2 regions of the Aquipuribacter aurantiacus genome follow, and region 1 is predicted to be linked to the other one. Evidence: riboswitches for the same ligand, from Rfam matches in the RefSeq annotation. Region 1 holds a riboswitch; the other holds the start of a gene.
What was found. A riboswitch is a leader RNA that binds a small molecule or an ion and turns the genes downstream of it on or off. The one in region 1 is predicted to bind thiamine pyrophosphate.

Region 1 (7,452 bases):
GGGACCGGTCCCCGACGGCGAGGCCCCGGACCGTCGCCCCCTGCCCGCCGTGGAGGCGCTGGCCCGCTGGGACCACCCCACCCGCGGCCCGGTCCCGCCGGCGGAGTTCGTCGCGCTGGCCGAGGGGCACCAGCTCATCACCTCGCTGACCGCGCACGTGCTGGACGTCGCGTGCGCGCAGATGGCCCGCTGGCGCGACACGCTGGGACCTCTCGCCCCGGCCAGGCTGAACGTCAACCTGTCCGCGCTGCAGCTGGGCGACCCCCGCCTGCTCGGCACCGTCACGCAGGCCCTGGAGCGCCACGGCGTCCCGGCCACGGGCCTCTGCCTGGAGATCACCGAGTCGGCGATCATGGCCGACCCCGTAGCGAGCCGGGACACCCTCACCTCGTTGCGCCGGGCCGGCATCTCGGTGGCGATCGACGACTTCGGGGTCGGCTACTCCTCGCTGGCCTACCTGCAGCACCTGCCCGTGGACCACCTCAAGATCGACCGGTCGTTCGTCGCCGAGCTGGCCACCGGGGGCCAGGGCGTGGTGGCGGCGGCCGTCATCTCCCTGGCCCGTGCCCTGGGTCTGTCGGCGGTCGCCGAGGGGGTCGAGGAGCCCGTGCAGGCGGCCCGGCTGCGACAGCTGGGCTGCGAGCTGGGTCAGGGCTGGCTGTGGGCCCGCGCGCTGACCGGCGACGAGCTGGGCGACTGGGTCCGTGCCCGCTCCGCCCGGGCGGAGCACTCCGCCGCCGAGGACCCCTCGTGAGCGTCTGGCGGGACGCGACGACCCTGCCGGGGGCCGACGACCCCGCCTCCGACGGGGGGCCCTGGGACTCCGGGCGTGGCGTCGTGGTGCTGGAGGAGCTCCTGGGGCGGTTGGACCAGATCCCGACGCAGCGTGCGGTCGCCCACCAGATCGTGCGGATGACGCGGGACGACGACATGTCGGCCCGCCGGCTGGCTGCGGTCCTCGGCGCGGACGCCCCGCTGACCGCCCGGTTGATGCGCCTGGCCAACTCCGCCTACTACGGCCTGTCCGGCCGGGTCCGCACCGTCCCGTTCGCCGTGACGGTGCTCGGGTTCACGACCGTGCGCAGCCTGGCCATGGCGGCCGCGGCGGGCCTGGGTGGTCACGACTCCGTCCCGGCCGGCTTCTGGCACCGCAGCGCGTGCACCGCGGTCGCGGCGGCCGAGCTGGCCCGGCCGCTCCGCGTCAACGCGCCGGACGCGTTCTGCCTGGGGCTGCTGGTCGGCATCGGGCAGGCCCTGCTGCACCGGGTCGACAGGGACGTCTACTCCGAGCTGCTCGGCGCCACGACCGACCGGGTCTCGCTGCTGGAGGCCGAGCGGGCACGCTACGGCGCCTCCCACGTCTCGGTGTCGGCGACCGCGCTGGCGGCGTGGGCGTTCCCGCCGGACATGCCCGCGACGCTGCGGGTGGTGGACCGGTGGCCCTCGAGCCGGCCGACCGAGAACGGCGAGAGCGCCGCGGTGTGCCTGCTCCTGGCGTGCGCGGTCGCGGAGCGGATCGCCGACCCGACGGGCCCCCCGCACGACGTGCGGCACCTCAGCGGCGGGCGGGTCGGTCCCGACGACGTGGCGTCGCTGGTCCGGCGCGTGCCGACGATGGCGGCCGACCTGGTGCGAGCCGTCACCGGCTGAGCCCGGGCGGCGCCGCCCAGCCGCCCAGCCGCCCAGCCGCCCAGCCGCCCAGCCGCCCAGCCGCCCAGCCGCCCAGCCGCTCAGCCGCTCAGCCGCTCAGGACCAGCTGCCACGTGCCGGCGGCGACCCCCGCCACGGTCGCCACCCCGGCCAGCGCGACCCCGCCGAGCACGACCGCGGCGTCCCAGGCCCCGAAGTGGCTGGGCCGGGCCCAGGTCCGCTCCCGGACCAGCCCGAACCCCCGGGCCTCCATGGCGGTGGCCAGCACCGTGGCCCGCCGCACCGCCAGCACGAGCAGGGCGAACAGCCGACCGCCGAACCCGCGGAGCCGACCCAGCACGCCGTCGTCACCCAGCCCGCGCGCCCGTCGGGCCTGCCCCAGCGCCGTCCACTCCTCCGCCAGCACGCCCACCAGGCGCATCGCGGCGAGCGCCGACAGCACGAAGCGGTGGGGCAGCCGCAGGTCCTGGGCCAGGGAGTCGGCCAGGTCGGTGGGGTCGGTCGTCGACAGCAGCACCACTCCCGGCAGCCCGATGGCCAGGATGCGCAGGACGATCGCCACGGCCGACACGGCCGAGCCCTCCGTGACCGTGAACCAGCCGAGCCCCAGCAGGACCGCTCCGGAGTCCACCCCGAGCAGCGCCGTGAACACCCCCGACGGGACGGCCGCGACGACCAGGACCCAGCTGCGGCGCCACAACGCCCGTGCCCCGAGCCCGGTGAACGGCAGGCAGGCCACCACCAGGGCGAGCGCGACGCCCGCCGTGACCACGTCGGTGGTCAGGACCAGCGCGACGGAGATGACGGCGGCCACGGCCAGCTTGGCGCTGGGGTTGGCGCGGGCCAGGGGGGCCGAGGTGTCCACCCCCGCCGGCCCGGACAGCACGTCCGTGGGCAGGCTCATGGCACCCCTCCCGCGGTCCGGGCGGCGCGGGGACGGTCGGGCGCCGGCAGCCGCAGGACGTCGTCCGCCAGGGCGGCGACGAGGTCGGCGTCGTGCGTCACGGCGCACACGGCCACGCCGGCGTCCCGGACCTCGGCGAGCAGGGCCACGAGCTCGGCCCAGGTGCGCGAGTCCTGCCCGAACGTGGGCTCGTCCAGCACGAGCAGGCGCGGCCGGGTCGCCAGGACCGTGGCCACCGACAGCCGCCGCTGCTCGCCGCCGGACAGGGTGAAGGGGTTCGCCGCGGCCAGCCGGTCCAGCCGCAGCCGTTGCAGCAGCTCGTCCACCAGAGCGGCGGTGCGGGTGGGGTCGGTCCCCTGCAGACGGGGGCCGACCGCCAGCTCGTCCGCGACCGTGGCGGCGACGAACTGGTGGGCCGGCTCCTGGAACACCGTGCCGATCCGGGCCGCCAGCTCACGGGCGCGCCAGCGGTGCGGGGACGGACCCGCGCCGTCCGCCAGGGTCTCGTGGGCCACCAGTCGACCGGCGACGGGGGCCGCCAGCCCCGACAGCGCCAGCGCGAGGGTGGACTTGCCCGCCCCGTTGGGGCCCAGCACGGCGGTGCAGGTGCCGGCGTCGACCTGCAGGTCGACGCCGGCTGCCGCGGGGGCGACGGCGCCGGGCCGGCGCACCGCCAGGTCCTCGGCCTGGAGCAGTCGCGGCCCGCGTACGCCCGCCCGCGGCCCCGGGGTGCGGGGCGGGTGGTCGGGCACCCACACCCCGACGGCGGCCAGCTCGGCCCCGTGCCGGCCGAGCACGTCGGCCGGGGACCCGTCCGCGCGGACCCCACCCCCGGGCTCGAGCACCACGACCCTGTCCACCAGCGGGAGCCAGGGACCCACCCGGTGCTCGACCAGGACGCAGCCGGAGCCGGTGGCCGCCAGCAGGTCCGCGACCGTCGCCCGCAGCCCGTCGGCGCCGACCGGGTCGAGCATGGCGGTGGGCTCGTCCAGCAGCAGCAGCCCGGGTCGCAGCGCCAGCACCCCGGCCAGGGCGAGCCGCTGCCGTTCTCCGCCGGACAGCCGCGCCGTCGGGTGGGCGCGGTCGTACGGGAACCCCACGGCCGCCATCGCCTCGTCCACCCGGGCCCAGATCTCCTCCCGGGGCACGCCGTGGTTCTCCAGGCCGAACGCGACGTCGTCGCCGCAGCGCGCGAGCACGGTCTGCGACAGCGGGTCCTGCAGCAGGAGCCCGGTGCGGGCCGCGCCGGCCTGCACCCCCGCGGCGCGGGCCGCGCGGACCTCGACGCCGTCGAGGGCGAGCCGGCCCTCCTCGTCCCCGTTGTCGGGGTCGAGCAGACCCGCGAGCCCCTGCAGCAGCGTCGACTTGCCGGCGCCGCTGGGGCCGAGCAGCAGCACCCGCTCCCCCGCGGCGACGTCCAGGTCCAGGCCCCGGACGGCCCAGGCCCGTCGGGTGCCGTGGCGCCAGCCCCAGCCCCGGGCGCTCAGGACGGGCGGCGCGACCCCGACGGCTCCCACGGGAGGGCCGCTCAGACCCGTCGCCCGTCCCGGCCGGAGGCCAGCGGGGCGAGCACCCCGGTCCGGGCCAGCGCCCGGGCCAGCGCCCAGGACCCCAGACCGGCGACGACCACGCCCGACACGGTCGCGAGCCCGATGTAGGCCAGCTGGATGCCCGGCACCAGGTCCGGGTAGTAGACGGTGGTGTCGAGCACGCCGACCACCACCCCGGCGCCCGCACCGGCCATCAGGGCGACCGGGAGCCGCCAGTAGCGGTAGAGCAGGACGGCCAGGACGACCTCGGCGCCGAGGCCCTGCAGCAGGCCGTACCAGACGGTCGCGAAGCCCCACTGGTTGCCGATCACGGCGCTCAGGGCGGCCGCGACCAGCTCGGTGAACATGGCGGCCCCGGGCTTGCGGATGACGAGCCCGCCCAGCACCCCGGGCAGCAGCCACACCCCGACGACGAGGGCGCTCACCGGTGGCGCCAGGAGCGGACCGACGACGGCGTAGGGGCCGATGTTCCAGACCACGAACAGCAGTCCGCCCGCGACGCCGAGCACGGCGGCCACGACGATGTCGACGACGCGCCAGGCCTGCCGGGCGGTCGCGGCACCCAGGACGCTGATGCCCAGCAGCGCCACCAGCATCCCGACCGGCACGGTCAGCTCGTCGAGCGGGGTGCCGAACACCTCGCTGCCCGCGGGCAGCCCGACGGCGACGACGGCCGCGCCCGCCAGCAGGCTGGCCAGGACCCCGACGACGAGCACGGCCCGGGTGCGGCCGGTCAGCGGCGGGAGGCTGGTCCGCGCCGTCCCGTCGGTCGTGCGAGGGCCGGCGCTCCTGCCCGGGCCAGCGCCCGTGCCGGGCGTCGGGTGGTCGGCGGGCTGGTGCGCGGGCTGGTGCGCGGGGTCGGTCCCCGCCTTGTTCTCCGTGGTGCTCATGCGTCCTCCCAGGGTCTCCAGGAGGGGGACCCGTCGACGCAGCGGTGCCGTCGACGGGTCGAGACTCGACTACCTCCGCCGGTGCTAACCGGATCAGGTTCGAGGGTCTGCGGTCGCCCGCACTCTCAGCGCCTGGTGGCGCTCCCCTGTCGTGGGGGGAACTGTACGCCCCGCGTCCGGGGCGCACGCGCCACCTCGACCACCGGTGTCGGCCGATGACGGCCGAGTGTCAGCCGACGCTGCGGAAGCGGCGCAGCCGGAGGCTGTTGGTCACCACGAAGACGCTGCTCGCCGCCATCGCCACCCCGGCGAGCAACGGGTTGAGCAGGCCGGCGACGGCGAGCGGGATCCCCGCCACGTTGTAGGCGAAGGCCCAGAACAGGTTGCCCTTGATCGTGCGCAGCGTCGCCCGTGACAGCCGGACCGCGTCGACCGCGGCCCGCAGGTCGTCCCGGACCAGCGTGATGTCGCTGGCCTCGATCGCCACGTCGGTCCCGGTCCCCATGGCGATGCCCAGGTCGGCCGCGGCCAGCGCGGCCGCGTCGTTGACGCCGTCCCCGATCATGGCCACGACCCGGCCCTCGCGCTGCAGCCGACGGACCTCCTCGAGCTTGTCCTCGGGCATGACCTCCGCGCGGACGTCGTCGGGGTCGATGCCCACCTGGGCGGCGACCGTGCGTGCGGCGGACAGGTTGTCCCCGGTCAGCAGGTGCGGCCGCAGGCCGAGCGCGCGCAGCTCGGCGACGGCCTGGGCCGCGGTCGCGGTGATGGTGTCGGCGACCACGAGCAGACCCCGCGCGCGGCCGTCCCAGCCGACGGCCACCACCGTGCGGCCCGCGTCGTGCGCGTCGTCGACCGCGGCCCGCAGCGTGCCGTCGAGGTGCTGGGACCACTCGTCGGCCAACCACGCCTGACGTCCGACGACGACGGCGTGACCGTCGACCGTGCCGGCCACGCCGAGACCCTGCCGGGAGGCGAAGCCGTCGACCGCGGGCAGCGGCTGCTGCGCGGCGTCGACCACGGCCCGGGCGATCGGGTGCTCGCTGCCGAGCTCGAGCGCCGCCGCGAGACGCAGCACCTCGGTCGCGTCCTCCTCGGGCGCGGCCACGACGTCGACCAGACGCATCCGACCGGTGGTGATGGTGCCGGTCTTGTCCAGCACGACGGTGTCGACCCGACGGGTGGACTCCAGCACCTCCGGCCCCTTGATCAGCACCCCGAGCTGCGCGCCGCGTCCCGTGCCGACCAGCAACGCGGTGGGGGTCGCGAGACCGAGCGCGCAGGGGCAGGCGATGACGAGCACGGCCACGGCGGCCGTGAACGCCGCCGTGGGGTCGTCGCCCCAGACCAGCCACCCCACGAGGGTGAGCAGGGCGATGACGAGCACGACCGGGACGAACACCCCGGAGACCCGGTCGGCGAGCCGCTGCACCTCGGCCTTGCCCGACTGCGCCGACTCCACCAGACGGGCCATCTGCGCCAGCCGGGTGTCACCGCCGACGCGGGTGGCCCTGACCACCAGGCGGCCGTCGGTGCTGGTGGTGGCCCCGGTCACGGTGTCACCGGGACCGGTCTCGACCGGCACGGGCTCACCGGTGAGCATGGCCTCGTCCACCGCGCTGGTGCCGTCGACGACGACCCCGTCGGTGGCGACGGTCTCGCCCGGGCGGACGACGAACAGGTCCCCGACCTGCAGCCGCTCCACCGGGACGCGCTCCTCACGGGTCGAGCCCACGCCGTCCGGCAGCAGCGTGACGTCCTTGGCCCCCAGGTCCAGCAGCGCGCGCAGCGCCGCCCCGGACCTGTTCTTCGCGCGTGCCTCCAGCCAGCGGCCGACCAGCACGGCGGCCGTGACGACCGCGGCGACCTCGAGGTAGATCTCGTTGCCGCCCGCGCCGGGCTCGGTGACCAGGCGCAGCTCCATCGTCATGCCGGGCATGCCCGCCATCCCGAAGAACAGCGCGTAGAGCGACTGCGCGAACGCCGCGGTGACCCCGATGCTGATCAGCGTGTCCATCGTCGCCGCACCGTGGCGGGCGTTGACCACCGCGGCCCGGTGGAAGGGCCAGGCACCCCACACCGCGACGGGTGCGGCCATGGTGAGGACCAGCCACTGCCAGTTGTCGAACTGCAGCGCGGTGACCATGGACAGCACGAGCGTCGGGACGGCGAGCGCGGTGCTGATGAGCGCGCGCTGGCGCAGCGACGCGGTCTCGTGGTCCTCGGCGGGCGCGTCCCCCTCGTCCTCGTCGCGTCGGAGGGGGGCCGGCAGGGTGGCGCCGTAGCCCGTCTTCTCGACCGTCGCGACGGCGGCGGCGACGTCGGTGCCCTCGGGCAGGCGGACCGTGGCCTTCTCGGTCGCGTAGTTGACGCTGGCCTCGACGCCGGGCATGCGGTTGAGCTTCTTCTCGATCCGCATGGCGCACGAGGCGCAGGTCATGCCGGAGATCTCGAGAAC
Region 2 (7,452 bases), on a different contig from region 1:
CGTGGCCTCGTTCGTCTTCGCGGCCATCGCCAGCCCGACGCCCGACATCATCGTCATGTTCACCCTCGCCATCCCCATCGTCGGCCTGTACTGGGTCGCGGTGGGCATCGCCTGCGTCAACGACTGGCGCCGGCGCCGCCGCGACGGCACCGCCGGGCTGGACGACGACGAGGCCTCGGTCCTGGACGAGGAGCCGTCGGAGCTCGACGAGGAGCCCTCTCCCGTCGACAAGCCCTGACCCTCCCGGCCCGGCCGCCGACCCGTGCCCCCGGGCGAGCCTGACGGGGTCGGCGCAGGATCCGGGTATGTTCCGGCCGTGAGGGACCGGGACCGCGACGACGCGGCGGCAACGACGACGCCCCAGGACTCCGGCCTCCGGGTCGCCCTGCTCATCAACCCCAGCTCGGGCGGCGGCCGCGGGGCCGGCATCGGCGAGGCGGCCGTGGTCCGGCTGCGAGGCCTCGGCCACCAGGTCGAGCGGGTCGTCGCCGCCGACGCCGCCACGGCCGAGCGCCTGGCCCGCGAGGCCGTCACCAGGACCGGCGACGAGCGCGTCGACGCGCTGGTCGTGGTCGGCGGCGACGGGGTGGTGCACCTCGGGGTCAACGTGGTCAGCGGGACCGACGTCCCGCTCGGGGTGGTGCCCGCCGGCACCGGCAACGACGTCTCGCGCGCCTGGGGCCTGCCGGCCGACCCGGTCGCCGCCGTGGACACCATCGACGCCTGCCTGCGGCTGGGGTCGGTCCGCCGGGTGGACGGGATGCAGGTCGAGCAGCTGAGCCCGGACGGCAGCGTGGCCGCCGCACGCTGGGTCGCGGGGGTGACCGCGGCCGGGTTCGACGCCGTCGTCAACGAACGGGCCAACGGCTGGCGCTGGCCGCGCGGCGCGGCGCGGTACAACCTGGCTATCGTCCGCGAGCTGCCGCTGTTCCGCCCGGTCCCGTACCGGCTGCACCTCGACGGCGAGGAGTGGCGCACCGAGGGCCTGCTCGTCGCCGTGGCCAACACCAGCTCCTACGGCGGGGGGATGCACATCGCGCCCCACGCGGACCACGGCGACGGGCTGCTGGACGTGGTCGTGGTCACCCCGGTCGCGCTGCACCGGTTCGTCCGGCTGTTCCCCCGGGTGTACGCCGGGACCCACGTCGAGATCGACGCCGTCGAGGTGCGGCGTGCCCGGCAGGTCGAGGTCCACGTCGACCCGCTCGGACGCCACCCGCGACCCATCGTGGCCTACGGCGACGGCGAGCGGCTGGGGCCGCTGCCGCGACGGTTCACCGCTCACGGCGGGGCGGTGGCGGTGCTGTCTCCCGCACGCACGTAACCTGGGACGCATGTCCAGCCCCGCCGAACGGTTCGCCGCGGCACGCGCCAGGCAGCGGCAGGAGAGCTCACCGCTCGGTCGCTTCGTCGCCGGGCTGGCCTTCGAGGCGGACGACTTCCAGCTCGAGGCCATGCAGGCCGTCGCCGAGGGGCACGGCGTGCTGGTGGCCGCCCCCACGGGGGCGGGCAAGACCGTGGTGGGCGAGTTCGCCGTCGACCTGGCCCTGCGCACCGGACGCAAGGCGTTCTACACCACCCCGATCAAGGCGCTGTCCAACCAGAAGTACAACGACCTGGTCGCGGTGCACGGCGCCGACGCGGTGGGCCTGCTGACCGGTGACGTGTCGGTCAACGGCGAGGCCCCCGTGGTCGTGATGACCACCGAGGTGCTCCGCAACATGATCTACGCGGGCTCACCGACCCTGGCCGGGCTGGGCTTCGTCGTGATGGACGAGGTGCACTACCTGGCCGACCGGTTCCGCGGCGCGGTCTGGGAGGAGGTCATCATCCACCTGGCCGACGACGTGCAGCTGGTCTCGCTGTCGGCCACCGTCAGCAACGCCGAGGAGTTCGGCGAGTGGCTGGCCACCGTGCGCGGGGACACGCGCGTGGTGGTCAGCGAGCACCGCCCCGTGCCGCTGTGGCAGCACGTGCTGGTGGACAAGCGGCTGCACGACCTGTTCGTCGACCCCGACGGCGACCCCGTGCTGGGTCTGCCGGGGGACGACCCCGGCCTGGTCAACCCGGAGCTCGTCGCGCTGGCCCGCGAGGAGTCGCGCTCCGAGCGTCGCTACAAGGGTCGCCCGCAGCGGGGCGGCAGCCGGCCCCGACGCCGCGGCGCCCCCAGCCGGGCCACCGTGGTCGAGGCCCTGGACGCCGACGGCCTGCTGCCGGCCATCCACTTCATCTTCAGCCGCAACGGCTGCGACGCCGCCGTCCGGCAGTGCCTGGCCTGGGGGGTACGGCTGACCACGCCCGACGAGCGGCGCGAGATCCGCCTGCTGGCCGAGGAGCGGACCGCGTCGCTGCCCGACGCCGACCTCGGCGTGCTGGGCTGGTCGGAGTGGGTGGAGGGCCTGGAGCGGGGGGTGGCGGCCCACCACGCCGGTCTGCTGCCCGCGTTCAAGGAGACCGTGGAGGAGCTCTTCCGGCGCGGTCTGGTCAAGGTCGTCTTCGCCACGGAGACCCTGGCGCTGGGCGTCAACATGCCGGCCCGCTCCGTCGTGCTGGAGAAGCTGGTCAAGTGGAACGGCGAGCAGCACGTCGACATCACGGCGGGGGAGTACACCCAGCTGACCGGGCGGGCCGGGCGCCGTGGCATCGACGTCGAGGGCCACGCGGTGGTGCTGTGGAGCGACGGCCTGCAGCCGGACCACGTCGCGGGGCTGGCCTCGACCCGCACCTACCCGTTGCGGTCCAGCTTCGCGCCGACCTACTCGATGGCCGTCAACCTGGTGCAGCGGGTCGGGCGCAACGAGGCCCGGTCCATCCTGGAGACGTCGTTCGCGCAGTTCCAGGCCGACCGCGGCGTGGTCGGGCTGGCCACGCAGCTGCGCAAGCAGGAGGAGGCGCTGGCGGGCTACTCCGACGCGATGACGTGCCACCTGGGCGACTTCGAGGGCTACCACCGGCTGCGCGGGCGCATCTCGATCCTGGAGAAGGACCTGTCGCGGCGGGCGTCGGCCGACCGTCGCGCCGACGCCTCGGCCACCCTGGAGCGGCTGCGCCGCGGGGACGTCATCGACGTGCCGGCCGGGCGCAAGCGCGGCTGGGCCGTCGTGCTGGACCCGGGCCTGAACGGGCCCGGCCCTCGCCCGACCGTGCTGACCGCGGACCGCCAGGTCCGCCGGCTGGAGACCGTCAGCTTCCCCTCCGCCGTCCGGGTGGCCACTACCGTCCGGGTGCCCAAGCACTTCGACGCCGGTGACGCCCGGGCCCGCCGCGACCTGGCCAGCAGCATGCGCAACGCCCTGGCGGCGGTCGGTGGCGGCGACGTCGTCCCTCCTCACCAGGACGAGCCGCCCGGGCGTGGCCGCCACGGCGAGGACGCGGGGGAGCTGCAGCTGGTGCAGCTGCGGCGCGAGCTGCGCGCCCACCCCTGCCACGGCTGCGCCGAGCGGGAGGACCACGCCCGCTGGGCCCAGCGCCGCGACGACCTGGAGCGCGACCACCGGGGCCTGCAACGGCGCATCCAGGGCCGCACGGCCGTCATCGCCCGCACGTTCGACCGGGTGTGCGAGGTGCTCGACGAGCTCGGCTACCTGGACGGCGAGACCGTGACCGACGCCGGCGACGCGCTCCGCTCGATCTACACGCACTCCGACCTGCTGGTCGCCGAGTGCCTGCGCACCGGCATCTGGGACGACCTGGACGGACCCGCGCTGGCGGCGGTCGTGTCGAGCCTGGTCTTCGAGGCCCGTCGCGAGGTCGAGGGCGTCGACCCCCGCCTGCCCGGGCGGGGCACGGCGCTGGCCTGGGACGCGACGATGCGGGCCTGGTCCGCCCTCACCGACGTGGAGGACCGGCACAAGGTGACGTCCACCCGGGAGCCCGACCCCGGTTTCGCGGCCCCGGTGTGGCGGTGGGCGCAGGGCCAGCCGCTGGAGAACGTGCTGCGCGAGAGCGACCTGAGCCCGGGCGACTTCGTCCGCTGGTGCCGGCAGACCCTGGACCTGCTCGACCAGGTCCAGGCCTCCGCCCCGCGCGGCAGCCTGCTGCGCGCCGCGGCCGGTGACGCCGTCAAGCGGGTCCGCCGGGGGGTCGTCGAGTACTCCCTGGGCCCCGCGGCCTAGGCGGACGCACCCCGCCTCGACACGTCCGGGCGACGGTGCGTAAGGTCCTGTCCGACCCCCGGGGAGCGCAGCAGCGCTGAGAGTGCGGAACGTCCGCAGACCCGTCACCTGATCCGGTTAGCACCGGCGTAGGGAGCAGGGCCAGGTACCGACGTGCGTCCGGCACGGCGGTCGTCTCGGTCGACCCGTGGGCGGGACAGCGAGGACGTCATGACCACGACCGGAAGCACCACGAGCAGCACGACCGGCACCGGCAGCGGGACCAGGAGCACCACGGGCAGCCCGAGCAGCGGGACCGCGACGCCGCGCGAGCGCGGCATCGGGATGCGGTTCAGCCTGCACCCGCACTGCGACGACTTCGTCGCGGTCATCCTCGGGGCCCTGGCGGACGTCGAGCGCGCCGGGCTCACCCGAGGGCTGACCCTGGAGACCGACGACGTGAGCACCTGGGTCGGGGCGGTCGACGAACCGGCCGAGCAGCGGCTCGTGGCCTACCTGGCCGCCGTGCTGGCCGCGGCGCACCGACGCAGCGGCGGCGGGCACGTCGTCGCCCACGTCCTGCTGTCGCGCGGCTGCCCGGGCGAGGTGGGCTGCGACCTGTCGGTCACCGGCCTGTCCCGCCCGGACCCGGTGCAGGTCGAGCCCACCGGCGTGACGGCCGCCGCCCAGTGGTCGCTGTACCCGCTGCTGGACGGCGGGTCCGACGACGGGGCCCACATGGTCCACATCGAGCGGGCCATCGCCCAGGCGGTCGAGCGGGGCACCACCAGGGGCGCCGCGCACTACGCGACGCGGCTCAGCGGGGACGTCGCGGAGGTGCTGGCCACCGCGGCCGACGCGTGGGGCTCGGTCGGGTCCGTCGTCGCGCACGTCGTGAGCCACCTGACGGTGTCCGTCGGCTCCCCGAGCGCGGCCGGTGACCGGTGAGCGCGCCCGTGGCCCCGGCGCCCCGGCTGTTCCGCTGGGAGCTGCGCGACCTGGTCCTCATGGTGGTGCTCGCCGTGGTGTTCGGGTTCGTCTACTGGGCGCTGGTGCAGGCGTGGACGGGGCTGGCCATCCTCATGGGCCCGGCCGGCGACCTGGCGCAGCACGTGGTGTTCGGGGGGTGGTTGATGGTCGCGCCGATCACCATCGCCATCGTCCGCCGGGCCGGGGCCGGTCTCGTCGCGGAGGTGCTCGCCTCCGTGGTCGAGGTGGTGTTCCTGGGCTCGCCCGTCGGCCCGCTGCTGGTGGTCGCCGCCGCGATCCAGGGGTTCGGCAGCGAGCTGGCCTTCGCGGCCACGCGGTACCGGTCTTACGGCTGGGCCGTGTTCGCGGTGTCGGGCCTCCTGGGGGCCGGGCTGGTGTTCTTCTGGTCCGCGTTCCGGTTCGGCTGGTACGGCCAGGACGTCTTCGTGCTGCGGCTGGTGGTGCAGCTGGTGTCCGGGGTCGTCCTGGGCGGTCTGCTGGCCAAGGTCGTCGTGGACCGGCTCGCCCGCACGGGCGTCCTGGACAACTTCGCCATCGGCCGGGCCCAGCTGGCGGACGGACGTGCCTGAGGACGGCGTCGACCCCGCGGTCCGGCTCGAGCGCGTCGGCGTGGGGTTCCCCCGCCGTGGCGAGGACGTCCTGCGCGACGTCGACCTCGACCTGGCCCCGGGGGAGCAGGTGCTCCTGCTGGGGGCCTCGGGGTGCGGCAAGTCCACGGTGCTGCAGACCATCACCGGGGTGGTGCCCCACACGGTCACCGCCCGGACCACGGGACGGGTGGTCGTGGGCGGCGTCGACACCGCGGGCACCACGGTCGTCGAGCTCTCCCGGCAGGTCGGGGTGCTGGCCCAGGACCCGACGGGCGCGGTCTGCCTGCCCCACGTGGACACCGAGGTGGCGCTGCCGCTGGAGAACCAGGCCGTCGACCCGGACCGGATCGGCCCGCGGGTGCGGGAGGTCCTGGCGCTGGTGGACGCGGAGCACCTGCTGGCCCGGCCCACGGCGTGGCTGTCCGGTGGGGAGTCGCAGCGGGTCGCGCTGGCCGCGGCCCTGGCCGCGCGGCCCCGCGTCCTGCTGCTGGACGAGCCGACCTCGATGCTCGACCCGGCAGGGGTGGCCGCCGTCCGTGCGGCCGTGCGGTCCGTCGTGGCCCACGACCGACCGGCCGTGGTCATGGTCGAGCACCGCCTGGACGAGCTGGCCGGGGAGGCGGGGACCGCGGGGCTGCCCGACCGCTCGGTGGTGCTGTCGGAGCAGGGCCGCGTGGTGGCCGACGGCCCGACCGCCGAGGTCCTGCTCGGTCGTTCGGCGGAGCTCCGGGCCGGGGGGTGCTGGCTGCCGCTGGAGGCCGAGCTGCACGCCGTCACCGGGGTGGCCGGCGGGCTGGCCGCGGCGGCCAACCGGGCGCTGCTGCGCGAGCTCGTGGCGGGGGACGGGCACGGTCCGACCCCACCGGGGCTCGGCCCGACCCCACCGGGGGAGGTCGTGCTGTACGCCCGAGGGCTGGCGGTGCGGGACCGCCGCCACGCCGACCCCGCGCGGGCGCGTCGCCGGGGGCTGCGTCGACGCCCCCCGCCGCCCGGGCCGACCCCGGCGCTGCTGCGCGACGTCGACCTGCGGCTGCACGCCGGTGAGGTCGTCGCGGTCCTGGGGGCCAACGGGGTGGGCAAGTCCTCGCTGCTGCTGACCCTGGCCGGGCTGCTGGCCCCCGCGGCCGGCACGGTGCAGGGGGCGCGCCCGGGGATGGTGTTCCAGCACGCCGAGCACCAGCTGCTGGCCACGACCGTCCGCCAGGAGGTGGCCCACGGACTCGACCCCGCGACCTCGGCCGCCACCGTCGCGGCGGCCCTGCGGGACCACCGCCTGGAGCACCTGGGCGACCAGAGCCCGTACCGGTTGTCGGGCGGGGAGAAGCGGCGCGTCGGGCTGGCCGCCGTGCTGGCCCACGACCGGCCCTGCCTGCTGCTGGACGAGCCGACGCTGGGCCTGGACCGCCGTGACACCGCGGCCACGCTGCAGACCCTGCGGCGCGAGGCGGCCGCCGGGCGGGCCGTGCTGCTGGTGAGCCACGACCTGCGCAGCGTGGCGGCCGTGGCCGACCGGCTGGTCGTCCTGGCCCGTGACGGCGTCCTGGCCGACGGCCCCACGGTCGACGTCCTCCGCCGTCCCGACGTGCTGGAGGGCGCAGGGCTGCGCCTGCCCGCGCTGGTGGCCTGGCTGCTGGCGGAGCTGCCGGGGGAGGACCCCGCGGGGCTGGCCCGGGTCCTGCAGCGCCTGGACGGGCTGCCCGCGGTGGGCCCGGCGGTGGTGCCCGCATGAGCGCCACCGCCCGGCTCGCCCCCGACGAGCGGGCCGCGCCGTCCCCGCT

Region 2: it holds a riboswitch for thiamine pyrophosphate, as region 1 does, so the genes downstream of both, ACR80Q_RS11345 (YkoF family thiamine/hydroxymethylpyrimidine-binding protein) here and ACR80Q_RS12290 (ECF transporter S component) in region 1, are expected to answer to the same signal.

Annotation. Positions count from the first base shown of each region.
Region 1 covers NZ_JBPKAO010000008.1:110,138-117,589, forward strand. The annotation lists gene ACR80Q_RS12270 (putative bifunctional diguanylate cyclase/phosphodiesterase) at 1-754, shown strand, start outside; gene ACR80Q_RS12275 (HDOD domain-containing protein) at 751-1,650, shown strand; gene ACR80Q_RS12280 (energy-coupling factor transporter transmembrane component T family protein) at 1,739-2,554, opposite strand; gene ACR80Q_RS12285 (ABC transporter ATP-binding protein) at 2,551-4,071, opposite strand; gene ACR80Q_RS12290 (ECF transporter S component) at 4,083-4,994, opposite strand; TPP riboswitch at 5,048-5,152, opposite strand; gene ACR80Q_RS12295 (heavy metal translocating P-type ATPase) at 5,224-7,452, opposite strand, start outside.
Region 2 covers NZ_JBPKAO010000007.1:116,029-123,480, reverse strand. The annotation lists gene tatC (twin-arginine translocase subunit TatC) at 1-238, shown strand, start outside; gene ACR80Q_RS11355 (diacylglycerol kinase family protein) at 317-1,324, shown strand; gene ACR80Q_RS11350 (DEAD/DEAH box helicase) at 1,335-4,115, shown strand; TPP riboswitch at 4,165-4,269, shown strand; gene ACR80Q_RS11345 (YkoF family thiamine/hydroxymethylpyrimidine-binding protein) at 4,326-5,042, shown strand; gene ACR80Q_RS11340 (ECF transporter S component) at 5,039-5,653, shown strand; gene ACR80Q_RS11335 (ABC transporter ATP-binding protein) at 5,646-7,403, shown strand; gene ACR80Q_RS11330 (energy-coupling factor transporter transmembrane component T family protein) at 7,400-7,452, shown strand, end outside.